Regions from separate parts of the Jeotgalicoccus sp. FSL K6-3177 genome, predicted to be linked through region 1. Evidence: riboswitches for the same ligand, from Rfam matches in the RefSeq annotation. Region 1 holds a riboswitch; each other region holds the start of a gene.
What was found. Region 1 has a riboswitch for S-adenosylmethionine ahead of MHH58_RS05520 (methionine ABC transporter ATP-binding protein). Riboswitches for the same ligand answer to the same signal wherever they lie in the genome.
Positions count from the first base shown of each region.

Region 1 (3,978 bases):
GTTAGAGATAAAGTCTCCAGCCCACTGGACAATCTGCACGATAACAACGAGGACGACTACTGTCACAATCATCGTCAGCGTGTCATATCGGTAATAGCCGTAACGGATTGCAAGGTCGCCGACCCCGCCTCCGCCTACAACACCCGCAGTTGCACTGAAGGCGATAATTGAAATTATCGTCAGTGTGATTGCCTGCGCGATGCTTTTCTTCGCTTCCGGCAGCAGCACATCCGTAACGATTAAATAAAGCGGAGCACCGCCTGCAATACTCGCTTCGATTACACCGTCTTTTACACTGTTAAAACTGGATTCAACGAGACGTGCAAACAGCGGCACTGCTGCAATTGACAGAGCAACACTTGCAAAAACCGGGCCGTGTGAAGCATTAACGAGCCAGGTCGCAAACGGCATAATCGCCACAATCAGAATAATAAAAGGAAACGACCTGATAATATTCACAAGCCAGCCGAGCACGCTGTTTAAAGGTTTAATTTTAAACAGCAGCGGATGCTGCGTAATGTAAAGCAGAATACCGAGCGGCAGCCCGATTAACACTGCAAAAAATATTGAAATAGAAACCATCAGCGCTGTCTCGAGCAAAGCACGGTACAGCAACGGCCAAAGCTGGCTGAAATTATCCAATGTAACCCACCCTTTCGATTCCCGTTGTTTTATCGATATGTGTTTTAAGACGTTCTATTTCCTGAGCATCTCCGGATACTTGAAACATTAAAAAGCCGAGCGGTTTTTCTTTAATATATTCAATTCTTCCGTTGAGAATGCTTATATTCAAATCAAAATTCCTGTACAGCTGATTTAAATAATTCTCCTCGGCGTTTTCACTTAAAAACTGAATGGTAATAACTTGATTACCCGGCGTTTCTTTAATTTGCGACGGGATTTCAAAGTTATATATCTCCTGAACGAAATCTTTCGTAATTTCTTCTTTAGGATGACTGAACACGCTGTACGTTTCGCCGCTTTCAATAATTTCACCGCCGGACATTACGCCTACCCGATCTGCAATTTCTTTAATAACTTCCATTTCGTGAGTAATAATCACAATGGTAATACCGAGAGTTTTGTTGATATTTTTCAGCAAGTTTAAAATACTTTTCGTCGTATCCGGATCAAGCGCACTCGTCGCTTCGTCACATAAGAGAATATCCGGGTTATTGGCAAGTGCTCTCGCGATACCGACACGCTGTTTTTGCCCGCCGCTTAAATTTGATGCATTGATAGATGATTTATCGTTTAAACCAACGAGTTTCAGTAACTCTTCAATTCTTGCGGGCACATCTTTTTTACTGTATTTGCTCGCTTTCAGTACAAATTCTATATTCTCATAAACTGTCTTTGACTCGATTAAGTTAAACTGCTGGAAAATCATGCCGATTTTCTGCCGGCGAATCCTGAGAGCCTTTGGTGTCAGTTCGGTAAGATTATCTTCTCCAACGATGACAGAACCTGCCGAAGGTTTCTCAAGCAGATTAATCAGTCTTAAAAGAGTACTTTTCCCGACCCCGGAATAACCGATTAGACCGTAAATTTCACCGGTTTCGACCTTCAGGGATGTCGGCTTTAATGCCTCAACACTTCTGCCTTTTAAATGATACGTTTTTGAAACGTTATTCAGCTGAATGCTCATGAATTCCCTCCTCTATGTAATAAAAAAAACCATTTATCTAAATAGACAAATGGCGATGTGTGATTATCTTCCAAGCCTCTGCCTGCAGGAATTAGCACAGTACTTAAAAGCCTGCTGCTGAGACTTCCCAGGGCCTGATCCCTCCGTCTCTCTGGATAATTTCTTATTTAATTGTATTTCATACTAGTCTAACCAGAATTAATTGTCAAACAATTTTTAATAATTTCTAATCAGCCCGCTGCTACAGTACCTTTATATGTAAACCTGCCGCGGCAGTGTCTGCATATATACCGTTTATCGTAACCTTTAACCCTTTTCGTAAACTCGTAGCTGCATTTTCTGCACTCATATAAATAGGCCTGCCCCTTGTATTTATAGCTCCGGGTTTTGGCAATGCCGAGGCGTTCCAGCGTCTCCGTAAATTCACGATCCGAATCTCTGTAAGGTTTCTTTAGTGTGTACAGTGCATAATGAACACATTCGTGGTAGAGCACATCGAGAATGATTTCCCTGGAGTTATTAACGAGAAAAGTGTGGGACATAACAATTTCTTTCGAAACAACCTGCTTCTTCTGATATTTTATTTGAAACACGCCGAGCTTAGATTTCATTCTTTTTGATATTCTGATTGGAATTTCGAGTGTGAGTCCGAAATTTTCAGCGAGAAATTTACGGGCACAGCTGTGTAATTCATCACTGTTCATAATATGTTCACCTTCTTAGTGTTTAAATAGCCTTAAAAAAGGCAACAAAAAAAGGGAGATCCAAAGTCTCCCTAACAGATAAATAATATAATATGATATCTAGGCCAAAGGCACTATCGAAGAACGACTTAGTTAATGATATGAAGAGTATAGCTTTAACTTTTGTTTGTGCGTTCTGTTATGTATTTCTTAATATATTCTCATTATATTTTAATGTTCAAAACATTTCAAGCCTATCAGCGAATTTCTTTTACTTTGTAACGTGTTTGTAATAAACGTAGTAAAATTTCCATGAAATTATTTCTCTTTAGTGTAATTATTGACTATTACCTTTAAAATAGCAAATTATTAACTGAAATATATGCGGAAATATTTCAACTTAATTTTCGGCAGCTGCAAGGACAATATGCATATCCACCGTAATTTCTTTATTCCCCTTATCCGCAAATCTCTCTATCTGAGCTGTATCTGCATGCCAGCCGAGCGGTGTCATGGAGATTAAATCTTTCAGTGCAGCAGCGTCAAGAAATTTCGTATAAGTTATCCGTTCTTCTTTCACAAGCCTAACATTCTTCTTCATTAATTCAAGTGTATCATTGTTTTCATATTCTTTCCCGTCTGTATCGCTGAACAACTCCCTGCGGAGTTCTTTTAAATACCCGCTGCCCGGGATCACTTTTATAATTATACCGTCTTCAGCTAAAATCCTTTTAAATTCAGAGTAATTTGCAGGCGATAAAAAATTCAGTATGAATTTGCAGGACTTGTCACTAAGCGGCGGGTTCGCAAGATCTCCAACAATCCACAATGGATTTCCGTAATTTTTCGCCGCCATTAAGATACCCTCTTTTGAAATGTCCAGGCCGATACCCGTCAATGTTTCTGTATTTACTTTATCAAGTATCGTCTGCAAATGAGACCCTTCGCCGGAACCCGCGTCAAACAGCAGTGAATCTTCTGCTGAATGTTTTATTATTATATCTGCAATTTTATTGTGTACCGGTTCATATAATTTTTCATCACAGATTATTTTTTGACGCGCATTAAATAATGCATCATCGTACTGGGTACCCACAGACTTTTTAAGAATATTTACATAGCCCTGCTTGGCGAAATCAAAAGTGTGATTATTGACGCAGACCAGACTTTTCAGCTCTCTCACTTCCACAGGTTCATGACAAAGCGGACATCTTAATTTTCTGCTTATATTTTGTGCAGTCATTGCACTCTTTTCTCTTTTTTTCATTTAAAATCCCTGCCTGAACTTATATTAAAATAAAAATATTACCACGCCGACTGTGAAGAAGACCAGACCGATAATCGCGGGAATAAACGCCGCTACTGTCTGTACCTTTGTGCCGCCGATTAAACAGCGCTTTGGTTTTTCCGGGTCGTACAAAACAATCAGTTCATATCCTATCGGGTAACCATTGTTAATCGACCCGTGAGCGGTCACATTTTTCTTTCTTCTGTAAATGACGCCGCCTGCTTCATATTCAATAACCGGATAAAGGTTATTATCGCTGCCCTGCACTTTATCGACAACCTTCCCTGTCGTTTCTGCGGTACATTTTCGTTTTTTTACTGCGACTCCGAAAACATAAATTATCAGTGATATTAAAATCA
Region 1 is NZ_JBBOSK010000001.1:1,120,258-1,124,235, reverse strand. Features, by position in the region: gene MHH58_RS05525 (methionine ABC transporter permease) at 1-642, opposite strand, end outside; gene MHH58_RS05520 (methionine ABC transporter ATP-binding protein) at 635-1,648, opposite strand; SAM riboswitch class I at 1,709-1,810, opposite strand; gene MHH58_RS05515 (SprT family zinc-dependent metalloprotease) at 1,879-2,352, opposite strand; gene MHH58_RS05510 (putative RNA methyltransferase) at 2,732-3,598, opposite strand; gene MHH58_RS05505 (DUF3592 domain-containing protein) at 3,623-3,978, opposite strand, start outside.

Region 2 (3,978 bases), 650 kb from region 1:
AGCTGGAAGAAGACGTTGAGAAATACAAGGAATACGACAGTAATATCTATATAAATTATTTATTTTGGAGAAGCTCGTTTGCTGCAGATTTTAATGAAAAAGATTTTCTGGAATACGGAGAACTGCACTTGCAGGAATGCTATAAAAAAGAGAACTTCAAATATTTTTATTTGCAGAATTTAATACTTGGTTTGTATTATTCACATCAAGGCGATATGGAACAGGCTGAAGTTTATCAGGAAAATTTGAGGAAGTACTTATCGTTTAACCAGTCGGACAAGTATAAATTTGAAGTAGTGGATAAAAACCGTCCGATTAATGTATTTTATCTGCTGAATCAACCTGACAATATTATTGAACTTGTTGAGAACTATCTGGCAGAAATGGAAGCAGTGATTAAAAAAGAAAACGATAATCCAATGGTCAGCAGAGATTATATCAAACAGTATCTGCCGATATTTGAGCTGGAACTGGCTTATTATAGGCAGGATTATGAGTATGTTTTAGAAAACTTTGCTTATCAAATGTATGAACGTCCGCAAGCCCAGCATCCGCTGGACCGGATTTTGTTCGCTGTCAGAAGTCTGGTGTACCCGCTCAGTCTGTTTGAAACAGGGAAAGTCGAAAAGGCGAGAGAATCTTATTCAATCATTGAAGAAACTGTCGAGGATATAAAACATTCAATATATGCTAAAGAAATGCATATGATTAAGGAAATTATATTTGAACAATAAAGAGAGTGGAATGTGCATGGGCATATTCCGCTTTTTTATATTGAAAGAGATGTCGAGTACGACGGAGCTTTGGTGTCGTACTTGAACTTTCTCCCGGATACGACGGTGCTTCGGTGTCGTACTTGAACTCGCTCCCAGATACGACGGTGTTCCCGTGTCGTACTTGAACTTGTTCCCAGATACGACGGCGCTTTCGTGTCGTACTTGAACTGGTTCCCGAGTACGACGGTGCTTTGGTGTCGTACTTGAACTTTCTCCCGGATACGACGGTGCTTCGGTGTCGTACTTGAACTTGTTCCCGAGTACGACGCCATTTCTATGTCGTACTTAAACATCGCCACGGAAACTTTTAAATAAAAAATCGAATCCAGCATCTGCTGAATCCGATTGATTTTTCTCTAATTAACTTTGACTTTTGAATACTTTCTTGGGAATCCAATTAATATCGCAATAATTCCGCTGATAATCAGCAGCATTGGATAAATGGAATACGGCATAATTTCCACAGGCGAGATACCGGCGGCGAGTCCTGAAGCTGCAAGCATTTGTCCGCCGTAAGGAATGAGACCCTGGAATCCTGCAGCGAATGTATCGAGTATACTTGCAGATTTTCTCGGGTCCACTTCATATTCTTCAGCTATGTTTTTCGCGAGAGGTCCCGTCATCATTATTGAAATTGTATTATTGGCAGTGGATACGTCAGTAACGCTGACTAAACTTGCGATACCGAGTTCGGCGCCTTTTTTCGTTTTAATTCTGCCCATAATAGTATTGAGCAGGTAGGTGATACCTCCGTAATGACTGACTAGACCAATCATACCGGCTATTAGTATTGTGATAATTGAAATTTCCTGCATACCTGCAATACCTTCACCAGCCGCTGAAAACAGCGTAAATATATCGAAAGCTCCTGTCAACAAGCCGAGAAGACTTGAAATTGCTGCTCCGCTCAGCAACACGATTATGACATCGACCCCGAGGAGTGCGATAATCAGCACAGAAAGATATGGAATGACTTCAATAAAATTAAAGTCATAATTTCCTGTCTGACTAAGTGAGATGTCGGCAGTCATTAAATATAAAGTAATTATGGTCAGAATAGCGCCCGGCAGCACAATCCAAAAGTTCACTTTGAATTTATCAATCATTTTGACACCCTGAGTACGTGTAGCGACAATGGTTGTATCAGAAATAAACGATAAGTTATCACCAAACATAGCCCCGCCAATAACAGTGGCTAAAGCGAGTGCGAGTCCGATTTCAGTCTGGTCTGCGATACCAATGGCGATCGGTGCAATTGCTACAACAGTGCCTGTGCTGGTTCCCATAGCGAGTGATACAAAACAGCAGATAATAAAAATTCCGCTTAAAAGCAGACTAGGGGGAAGAAATGTTAATCCCATATTTACTGTTGAATCCACAGCTCCCATAGCTCCTGCAATGCCGGAAAAAGCACCGGAAAGCAAGAAAATAACAACTATAAGTATGACGTTTTCCTGTGCTGCGCCTTGAAAGTAAGCAGCTAATTTATCTTTAAACGGTTCTTTAAAATATAAAAAGAAACCTGCAACTGACGCAAGAATCGCTGCTAGCGGAATCGGCATAGCACTGAAATCTCCTGCCAGAAGTCCGGTACCAATGAATAAGGCTACAAATATAACTAGGGGCAGCAAGGATACCGGGCCGCCTTTTTTATTAGACATAATATTATCCTCCTATTAAAAAATCCCCATCTTTTATTTGTAAAGATAAGAGATGGGGAAGTCCTCAGCTTATCTTTGAGCGTCTGCTCCTGGAATTAGCACAGTACCAAATAGTCTGTTGCTGAGGCTTCAACGGGCCAGTCCCTTCACCTCTCTGGATAAGAATTTATTTAATTAATGAGATTAAGGATACACGCCTAACCGATAAAGGTCAATATATTAATACAGAGTGTCAAAAAGGTTTAATTTTCAGATAATGGGAAACTACTTCAATATAGACTTAAATATACAAATATATCAAATTTAATTTATTTTAAGTTTGTTACTTGCTTTTTGTAACTAAGTATATTATCATAATTAATGTGATAGTTCGAAAGCGAAGTATTAACGAAAAACAAAACTATGGAGGATGATTTAATTATGGCTAAATTTACAGCGGACACAGCGCACTCAGAATTAGAATTTCAAGTAAAACATATGATGGTAACTAAAGTTAAAGGAACTTTCGGGGAATGGTCGATTGATGTCGAAGCTGACAATATTGAAGACTTCACAACAGCAAAAATAAAAGGTAAAGCAAATGCAGCAACTATCGACACTAAAGTTGCAGACCGTGACGCTCACTTAACTTCTGCTGATTTCTTTGATGTGGAAAACCACCCAGAAATCACATTTGAATCAACTAAAATCGAAGGATCAGGCACAAAATTTGATGTGACAGGCAACTTAACTATTAAAGACGTCACTAACGAAGTGACTATTCCTGTGGAATACAACGGCCAGGGCGTAAGTCCTTTCGGACCGACAGTTTACGGTTTCGAATCTAAATTCTCAATCAACCGTGAAGAATTTGGCTTAACTTGGAACCAGACATTAGAAACAGGCGGAGTGCTTGTATCTAAAGACGTTAAAGTCAGCCTTGAGCTGCAACTTAACCCGGCGGACGCAGAATAATTAGATTATACAGCTAAAAATGATATATATATAAATGGGTCAATACTCCCTAATATTCTTAAATGAATATTAGGGAGTATTTTTTATGACTAAGCACTTAGTTTTTATAACAGGCCGTTAATTGATATTCTTTAAAGAAAAAAGATTACCGATAAATATAATTTAAAGGATGTATTAACTATGAAACTGAGTATACTGGATCAAGCTCCCATTACTAAAGGCAACACACCAGCAGATGCTTTAAAAAAAGCGGAAGAGCTGGCAGTGCTAGGCGATCAGCTCGGCTACGAACGAATGTGGATGGCAGAACATCACGGCACGTCTGCTTACGCAAGTTCAGCTCCTGAAATAACAGCCGCACATTTGGCAGCTAAAACAAAAAACATACGAATCGGTACCGGAGGTGTCATGATGATGCATTATTCTCCGTTAAAGCTTGCCGAAGTTTTTAAAACACTCAGCGCATTCGCTCCCGGACGTATTGATTTTGGCATGGGAAGAGCGCCCGGCGGAGATCAGTTTTCCATTTACGCATTGTCCGAGGGACGTACACCGATGGTGCATAATATGTATGAGAAATTTGATAC
Region 2 is NZ_JBBOSK010000001.1:1,769,857-1,773,834, reverse strand. Features, by position in the region: gene MHH58_RS08870 (helix-turn-helix domain-containing protein) at 1-734, shown strand, start outside; gene MHH58_RS08865 (Na+/H+ antiporter NhaC family protein) at 1,133-2,437, opposite strand; SAM riboswitch class I at 2,504-2,602, opposite strand; gene MHH58_RS08860 (YceI family protein) at 2,858-3,391, shown strand; gene MHH58_RS08855 (MsnO8 family LLM class oxidoreductase) at 3,572-3,978, shown strand, end outside.
Region 2: it holds a riboswitch for S-adenosylmethionine, as region 1 does, so the genes downstream of both, MHH58_RS08865 (Na+/H+ antiporter NhaC family protein) here and MHH58_RS05520 (methionine ABC transporter ATP-binding protein) in region 1, are expected to answer to the same signal.

Region 3 (3,978 bases), 530 kb from region 1:
CATATCTATAATACCATCTGGTGATAAATTAAACAGTTCTCTGATGACTTTTGTAATTTTTTCTTCGTCGTATTTTCCTGTATTAAAAGTATCGACCGCAATAGATACCGGCTGGGATACGCCGATGGCATAAGCCAGCTGAATTTCACATTTTTCCGCCGCACCGCTCGCTACGATATTTTTTGCAATATAACGTGCTGCATAAGCTGCGGAACGGTCAACTTTTGTCGGGTCTTTGCCGCTGAAGGCGCCGCCGCCGTGACGAGCGTAGCCTCCGTAAGTATCGACGATAATTTTACGTCCTGTCAGACCCGCATCCCCTTGCGGTCCGCCAATTACAAATCTGCCTGTCGGGTTGATGAAATATTTAGTTTCTTCATCTATGAGATTTTCAGGAACTACTTCCTGAATCACGTATTCTAATAAATCATCGTAGATTTGTGTCGCCGGAATATTTTCATGATGCTGGGTAGAGATAACAATCGTATCGACTCTTGACGGTTTGCCGTTTTCATCGTATTCAACCGTTACCTGTGATTTGCCGTCCGGACGCAGATAGGAAATTGTATTATCTTTACGCACTTCTGTTAAACGGCGTGAAATTTTGTGCGCTAATGAAATCGGCAGCGGCATAAACTCTTTCGTTTCGTTCGTCGCGTAACCGAACATTAAGCCCTGGTCGCCTGCACCTGTTGAAACTCCTTGTGATTCGCGGGTTTCAAAAGCGTTGTTTACACCGACAGCGATGTCCTCTGACTGCTCATCAATTCCCGTTAAGACAGACATTGTTTTATAATCATAACCGTACTTCGCATCGACATAGCCGATTTCCTTAACGGTTTCTCTCACTGTTCTTGGAATATCGACGTAAGTTTCTGTGCTGATTTCCCCGACAATCATCGCAAGACCTGTGTTGACTACTGTTTCACAGGCAACACGCGCATACGGGTCGCCTTCTAAGATTGCATCGAGAATCGCATCTGAAATCTGGTCTGCAATTTTATCCGGGTGACCTTCTGTGACTGACTCTGAAGTAAATAATTTACGTTCTGACATTTATAAAATCTCCTCTTAAAGCTCATTTAGCCATCTCTTCAAAGCAAAAAATAAAGCCTTTTTCTCCATAATAAACAGAGAAAAAGGCTCGCCCTTTTCTCTTATCGGTCAGAATTACTCTGCATTCTTTAGCACCTTTCTTGAAAAGGAGGTTGCTCTGGCTTCACAGGGTTTGAATCCCTCCACCACCTCTTGATAAGAGATAACTTATTATTCATCTTACATTATTGGAATGGGCAAATCAAGATTAACAAGTTTTATTTGCAGCAGCTTTTTAGATAATTAAATTATAAAACCCAAAAGCAAGCTGTGAAAAATCCTTAATTTTATAAACATATACTTATAACTTTTATAATGATATATAAATTTATCTTATGGATCAGCATTGCAAAAAACAATTCAATATTCAAAAACCTTATCCTGTTATTGTGTAAACATAAAAACGAATGTGTTATACTAATTTCTAAATACTTCGTTAATGAAAATACTTGGAGGCGAATCATGGTTAACCATAAAAGTTTAATCGAAGGTCTTGTTAATAAACCTTCTACTCACAAACAATTATCAAACGCTGAACTTGTCGAAGCATCTTTACGACGCAAAGAGGCTGTACTTACAAATACAGGAGCACTTCGCGCGCAGACTGGAGAATACACAGGCCGCAGCCCGAAAGACCGTTTTATCGTCAGAGACAGCGTATCCGACAGCAAGATTGACTGGGGCGAGGTCAACCAGCCTATTTCACAGGAAATTTTCGATAACTTATTCGATAAAGTTACTACATATTTAAATGACAAAGAAGAATTATTTGTCTTTAACGGCTATGCCGGCGCAGACCCGCATACACAACTGAAACTTCAGGTTGTCAATGAGTTCAGCTGGCACAACATGTTTGCGAAAACAATGTTTATCCGTCCTGAAACAAAAGAAGAAGCACTTGCAATCGATCCTGAATTTACGATTGTATCTGCACCTACTTTTAAAGCAGACCCTGAAGTCGATGGTACGGGTTCTGAAGTATTCGTCCTTGTATCATTAGAAAAGAAAATCATTCTTATCGGCGGTACTGAATACGGCGGAGAAATGAAGAAATCAATCTTCTCAATTATGAACTACCTGCTTCCTGAAGAAGGCGTGCTCAGCATGCACTGCAGTGCCAACGTCGGCGAAAACAAAGATGTTGCATTATTCTTCGGTTTATCAGGTACAGGTAAAACGACGCTTTCTGCAGACCCGGAACGCGATCTTATCGGTGACGATGAGCACGGCTGGAATGACGATGGTGTATTTAACATCGAAGGCGGCTGTTACGCTAAAACTATTAATTTATCAAAAGAAAAAGAACCTGAAATCTTTGAAGCGATTAAATTTGGTTCGGTACTTGAGAACGTAGTTATCGATGAAGACGGCAATCCTGATTACGATGACGGTTCACTGACTGAGAATACACGTGCAGCTTATCCGATTGACCATATCGATAATGCGCGCATTCCTTCAGTTGCAGGACATCCAAAAACAATCATCTTCTTAACAGCAGATGCATTTGGAGTACTTCCTCCAATCGCCAAGTTAAACAAAGATCAGGCAATGTACCATTTCTTAAGCGGATTTACATCTAAACTTGCAGGAACTGAACGCGGCGTTACTACACCGCAGCCGGTATTCTCAACATGCTTCGGTTCACCATTCCTGCCGCTGCATGCGACAGTATATGCGAACATGCTCGGAGATTTAATCGACAAGCATGAAGTTAACGTTTATCTTGTAAACACAGGCTGGACAGGCGGCGAATACGGCGTCGGCAAGCGTATGAACCTTGCACACACCCGTTCAATGGTACGCCGTGCTATCAGCGGTGAACTCGAATTAGGTGAATTCGTTGAAGATGAAATGTTCGGCTTATCAATTCCAACAGCAGTGACTGGTGTGCCGGAAGAAATTCTTGCACCAATCAACACTTGGGAATCCAAAGATGCATACAATGAAAAAGCACAAGGACTTAAAGATAAGTTCATAGAAAACTTTAAAAAATTCGGTGAAGAATCAGCTGCGATTGCTGAAAAAGGCGGATTTTAAATATATTTGATTGCAGAATCCCGGGATATTGATTATCCTGGGATTTTTTGTTGGGAATCGGCAGGCTCGCTGCATATTTTCTACAGGGACACTTACTATGAACTTTGTTGATTTGACAAGGTACTTGTAGCACGTTCTATGTACTTTGTCGATTTCACAACGTACTTGCAGCATCTTCCATGTACTTTGTCGATTTCATAACGTACTTGCAGCATCTTCCATGTACGTTGTCAATTTCACAACGTACTTACAGCATCTTCTATGAACTTTGTCAATTTCACAACGTACACACAGCCTCTCAAAATGACGAAAGCCCGGAACAATTTCACTGTTCCGGGCTCTCTTATTTAAACAGCCGCTACTGACAGCCGTTTTCTCTGACTTCATTATATAAATAAACGATACAATCGTCTTTCAAAAGCAAACTTTTATCTTCTTCAGGAATATCGTCTATATGGTCCACCAGCATCGGACCGTTTGTTTCATGATAGTGTTTCAGCTGATCCAGCCGTTCAATATTACAGCAAAATGCTGCTTTACTGAATGTCTCATCGCCATCGTGAACGGTATATGTACCTACAAAATGCATGTCGCCCACGAGACCGCCCGTTTCTTCATAGAGTTCGCGCTGAGCACCTTCGACAAGTGCTTCTCCATTTTCCACTTTTCCTCCGGGGAATTCCAGTCCTCTCTCTCTATGGTTTGTCAGTAAAAACTGGCCGTTAAATTTAGGGATTATAAGTACATGTTTCGTATTTTCAACGTAACTGTTTTCCAATGTAACACGTCTGCCTTTAAAATCAGTAAATGTTTTCATATAGAATCCTCCCAGTTGCACTCTTGCAT
Region 3 is NZ_JBBOSK010000001.1:1,648,511-1,652,488, forward strand. Features, by position in the region: gene metK (methionine adenosyltransferase) at 1-1,056, opposite strand, end outside; SAM riboswitch class I at 1,155-1,258, opposite strand; gene pckA (phosphoenolpyruvate carboxykinase (ATP)) at 1,558-3,132, shown strand; gene ytkD (RNA deprotection pyrophosphohydrolase) at 3,491-3,949, opposite strand.
Region 3: it holds a riboswitch for S-adenosylmethionine, as region 1 does, so the genes downstream of both, metK (methionine adenosyltransferase) here and MHH58_RS05520 (methionine ABC transporter ATP-binding protein) in region 1, are expected to answer to the same signal.

Region 4 (3,978 bases), 460 kb from region 1:
TCTGAGTCCGAACCGTTACCGCATGCTACTAAAACTAATACGAGTGCAAACAGAGTGACAATATCAAAAATCTTCTTCATGTAATAGCCTCTTTTCATTATAGTTTTTATTGTTAGATCAGCGTTTATCGACTGCTTTTGACAGAGTATCTCCAATAATCTGGATGATAAAAACGATGATCAGAATTACTACAGTTGCAACGAGTGTGACATCCGGCTGGTTTCTTGTGAAGCCGACCATATAGGCGAGGTTACCAAGACCTCCCGCACCGATTACTCCGGCTATTGCAGTAGAGCCGACAAGCATAATTGATGTCACCGTGATACCGGAAATCAGAGCAGGCAGCGATTCCGGAATTAGCACTTTCCAAATGATAGTCCACGTGTTCGCTCCCGTCGATTCAGCCGCTTCAATAACACCCTTGTCGATTTCCTTCAGACCGATTTCAACGAGACGGGCAAAGAAGGGCGCTGCGCCGATAATCAGTGCAGGAAGTGCACCATTTGAACCCATTACCGTTCCCATAATTGCTTTTGTGAACGGCATAATTAAAATAATTAAAATGATGAACGGTATTGCTCTGAACAGGTTAACAATAAATGATGTTGCGCCATAAACCGGTTTTGACACACCGTTATGACTTTTATTTGATAAGAATAAAATAATACCGAGTATCAGCCCGATCAGGAAGGCCAGTGCAGTTGCTATCACGGTCATATAAATTGTTTCGTAAGTCGCTTCTAAAACTGCATCCCATTTCACGTTTTCGAAGGCGAACATTTCTTTAAATGCTGTCAGAAATTCATTCATTTACTTTCAACCTCCAGCGTGACATCGTGTTTTTTAAACTCTGCAGTAATTTGTTCAAGTGTTTCCTGATTAATATCGAGGGCGATATAAAGATGCCCGTATGACTCCTGATTCGTCTGCTTAATATTTCCTGACAGGATATTTACATCAAGACCGTAATTCCGGATAACTTGTGAGACAATCGGCGATTTTGTACGGGTGCCGACAAATGTCAGCTTGACGATAGTTGAAGTCGGGAAGGCTTCTTTTATTTCCTCCATCGCTACTGCGTGGTCGTCATCCGAAATATCATCCTTAACGAAACGTTTCGTTACATTTGACTGAGGATTCTGGAACAGTTCGATAACCGGCCCGACTTCCACTACTTTACCGTTTTCCATGACAGCTGCACGGTCGCATATTTTTCTGATAACATGCATTTCGTGCGTAATCAGCACGATGGTCAAGTTCATCTTTTTCGTAATATCGACGAGCAGGTCAAGCACCTCATCTGTCGTTTCAGGATCCAGAGCACTGGTCGCTTCATCGCACAGCAGAACCTGCGGTTCATTCGACAGCGCTCTCGCAATGCCGACGCGCTGTTTCTGGCCGCCGGACAGCTCACTCGGATAGTTGTTTTCGCGGCCTTCCAGACCAACCAGCCTTATCAGTTCCGAAACACGCAGCTGCCGTTCTTTTTTAGGTACACCTGCGATTTCCAGCGGAAAGCTGATATTTTCAGCGACTGTTCGTGACCAGAGCAGGTTAAAATGCTGAAATATCATCGATACTTTTTGACGTTTTTGCCGCAGTTCTTTCATCGTCATGCCGCTGATTTCATCACCGGTTACTGTAACAGTCCCTTCCGTCGGCTGCTCCAGTCCATTCAAGAGACGAATCAGCGTGGATTTGCCGGCGCCCGAGTAGCCGATAACTCCAAAAATTTCACCTTTCTTCACATTCAGACCGACATTATCTACTGCCGTTATATTTTGATTTTTAGTTTTAAATATTTTAGTCACATTACTAATATCTATCATTATATATAAATCCCTTCCCTTTCCAGGAGAACAATTAAAAAAACCTACTCCAAAAATGAGTAGGCTTTTAAACGTTCATTACGCCTCTCATCTGAGGATATTAATCCAGTGATTTGGCACCTTGTCACGATGACGGTTGCCGTGGCTTCTAAGGGCACATCCCTCCACCACTCTTGATAAGAGTTAATATTTGATTGAAATTCATATTATCAGACTATTCTTTATTAGTCAATCAGAAATTCTTCCAGAACTTCGTTTAAATAAGTAACAGATTGAAATGCGTAGACTTCCCTGACAAGTTTGCCGTTTTTAAACAGCAGCAGTGCTGGCGCAGAACGAATCTGATATTTATCTATCAGTGTTTTATAAAAATTTAAGTTGATGCGTTCATAGCTGATTTCTCTTGCAGAAGCAGCGACGCTGAGCATCGTTTCTGAGATATCGCATGTTTTGCACATCGTTGCATAGCCGAAAATAATATAATACTCTCTATCCTGTATATTCTTTAATATATTTTCCGTTGAAATTGTTTCCTTCACGATAAAACTTACCTTTCATTATTAGGCTCGTATCTACATAAAAACCGTGTCTGAGCAAGAGGTTTGCAAGGTAGTCATGCGGACAGCGTCCGACTTCCCCGAATTTGGGATCTATATAAATATGAGTACTTTCACTAAGATGTTTTTTAAACCATTTACGAATTTTTCTTCCTTCCTTATCCGCATCGGATAAAATGAATATTTGAGAATCGCCAAGCTGATCAATAATCTCATCCAGTTTTGAAATACCCATCGTACCGAAGGTGCAAATTATCTGTACAGGTTCCACCAGCACTTCTTCCAATCTGCGCTTATCCGTTTTTCCCTCAACAATGAGTACTTTATCAGAAAGATTCATCCGTATCACCCTTAGTTAAATTTTTAATATAAATTCACTTTAAGCAATAAATATAGGTTTTAAAAAAACTCCGGACAAAAGTCCAGAGCTAAGTTATTATTTCTCGATTACTGCCTGGTAACCAGCAGCATCAAGAAGGTTATCTAATTCGCTTTCATCTGAAAGTTCAACTTTCAGCATCCAAGCACCTTCGTATGGATTTTCGTTAACAAGTTCCGGACTGTCCTCAAGCTCTTCGTTAACAGCAACTATAGAACCGGAAACCGGTGCATATAATTCAGAAACAGTTTTCACTGATTCCACGCTGCCGAAAGAATCACCTGTAGAGATGTCGTCGCCTTCTTCTGGAAGTTCGACAAATACGATATCTCCAAGTTCAGACTGTGCAAAGTCAGTAATACCGATTGTTACAGTATTTCCTTCAACTTTAATCCACTCATGATCTTCGCTGTACTTTAAATCTTGTGGTAATGACACGCTAAAACCTCCCTTTTAACTTATCATACTTATTGTTGCACAATTGCCATACTTTAGGCAAGTGAATTAATTCAATAATGCATTTTTATAAGTTTCTTCTTTAAAACCTAATAACACATCATCATCAAGTACAACCATCGGCCGCTTAATCAGCATGCCGTCACTTGCGAGCAGTTCCAGTTTCTCTTCTTCACTCAAATCATGAAGACGTTCTTTTAATCCGAGCTCTTTAAATTTAGTGCCCCGCTTGTTAAAAAAGTCATCAATTGAATGCGACGATTTGTCGAGGATACCTTTCAGCGTATCTTTAGCCGGTACATGCTTAACCATGTCAATTTCAGTAAACTCCAGATTATTATCTGCTAAAAACTTTTTGCCCTTGCGGCAAGTCGTGCATTTAGGGTATTCGTAAAATGTAATCATAGTTATCCTCCCGAATAAGAAATTATTCTTACACTTATAATACCCCAGATAAAGTAAATTAGACATATGCAAAAACGAAAAAAGTCCGAAACCTCAGGGGAAGGTTTCGGACAAAGGGGCTGGGGAGAAGAGTTAAGTTTTCATATCTTCTGGTTCCCATTTTATCAGCTGGTTATTATTCTTTCGTTAACCTGCTGTAAAGATTGCTTAATATTTTTATCTGGTAAATATTTCACGCAATTGTGTTACATGAATCTGTCCCGGAGCCGCATCCCTTGATACAAAGCCGTAGGTTAGTGCCGAAGCCGCTTCTCCCTCTGCCGTACGCGTGTCTTTTCCGAGTTCTCCCATA
Region 4 is NZ_JBBOSK010000001.1:664,220-668,197, reverse strand. Features, by position in the region: gene MHH58_RS03415 (MetQ/NlpA family ABC transporter substrate-binding protein) at 1-80, opposite strand, end outside; gene MHH58_RS03410 (methionine ABC transporter permease) at 118-810, opposite strand; gene MHH58_RS03405 (methionine ABC transporter ATP-binding protein) at 807-1,829, opposite strand; SAM riboswitch class I at 1,914-2,012, opposite strand; gene MHH58_RS03400 (thioredoxin domain-containing protein) at 2,054-2,368, opposite strand; gene MHH58_RS03395 (toprim domain-containing protein) at 2,319-2,726, opposite strand; gene gcvH (glycine cleavage system protein GcvH) at 2,823-3,203, opposite strand; gene MHH58_RS03385 (Spx/MgsR family RNA polymerase-binding regulatory protein) at 3,270-3,626, opposite strand; gene aroD (type I 3-dehydroquinate dehydratase) at 3,843-3,978, opposite strand, start outside.
Region 4: it holds a riboswitch for S-adenosylmethionine, as region 1 does, so the genes downstream of both, MHH58_RS03405 (methionine ABC transporter ATP-binding protein) here and MHH58_RS05520 (methionine ABC transporter ATP-binding protein) in region 1, are expected to answer to the same signal.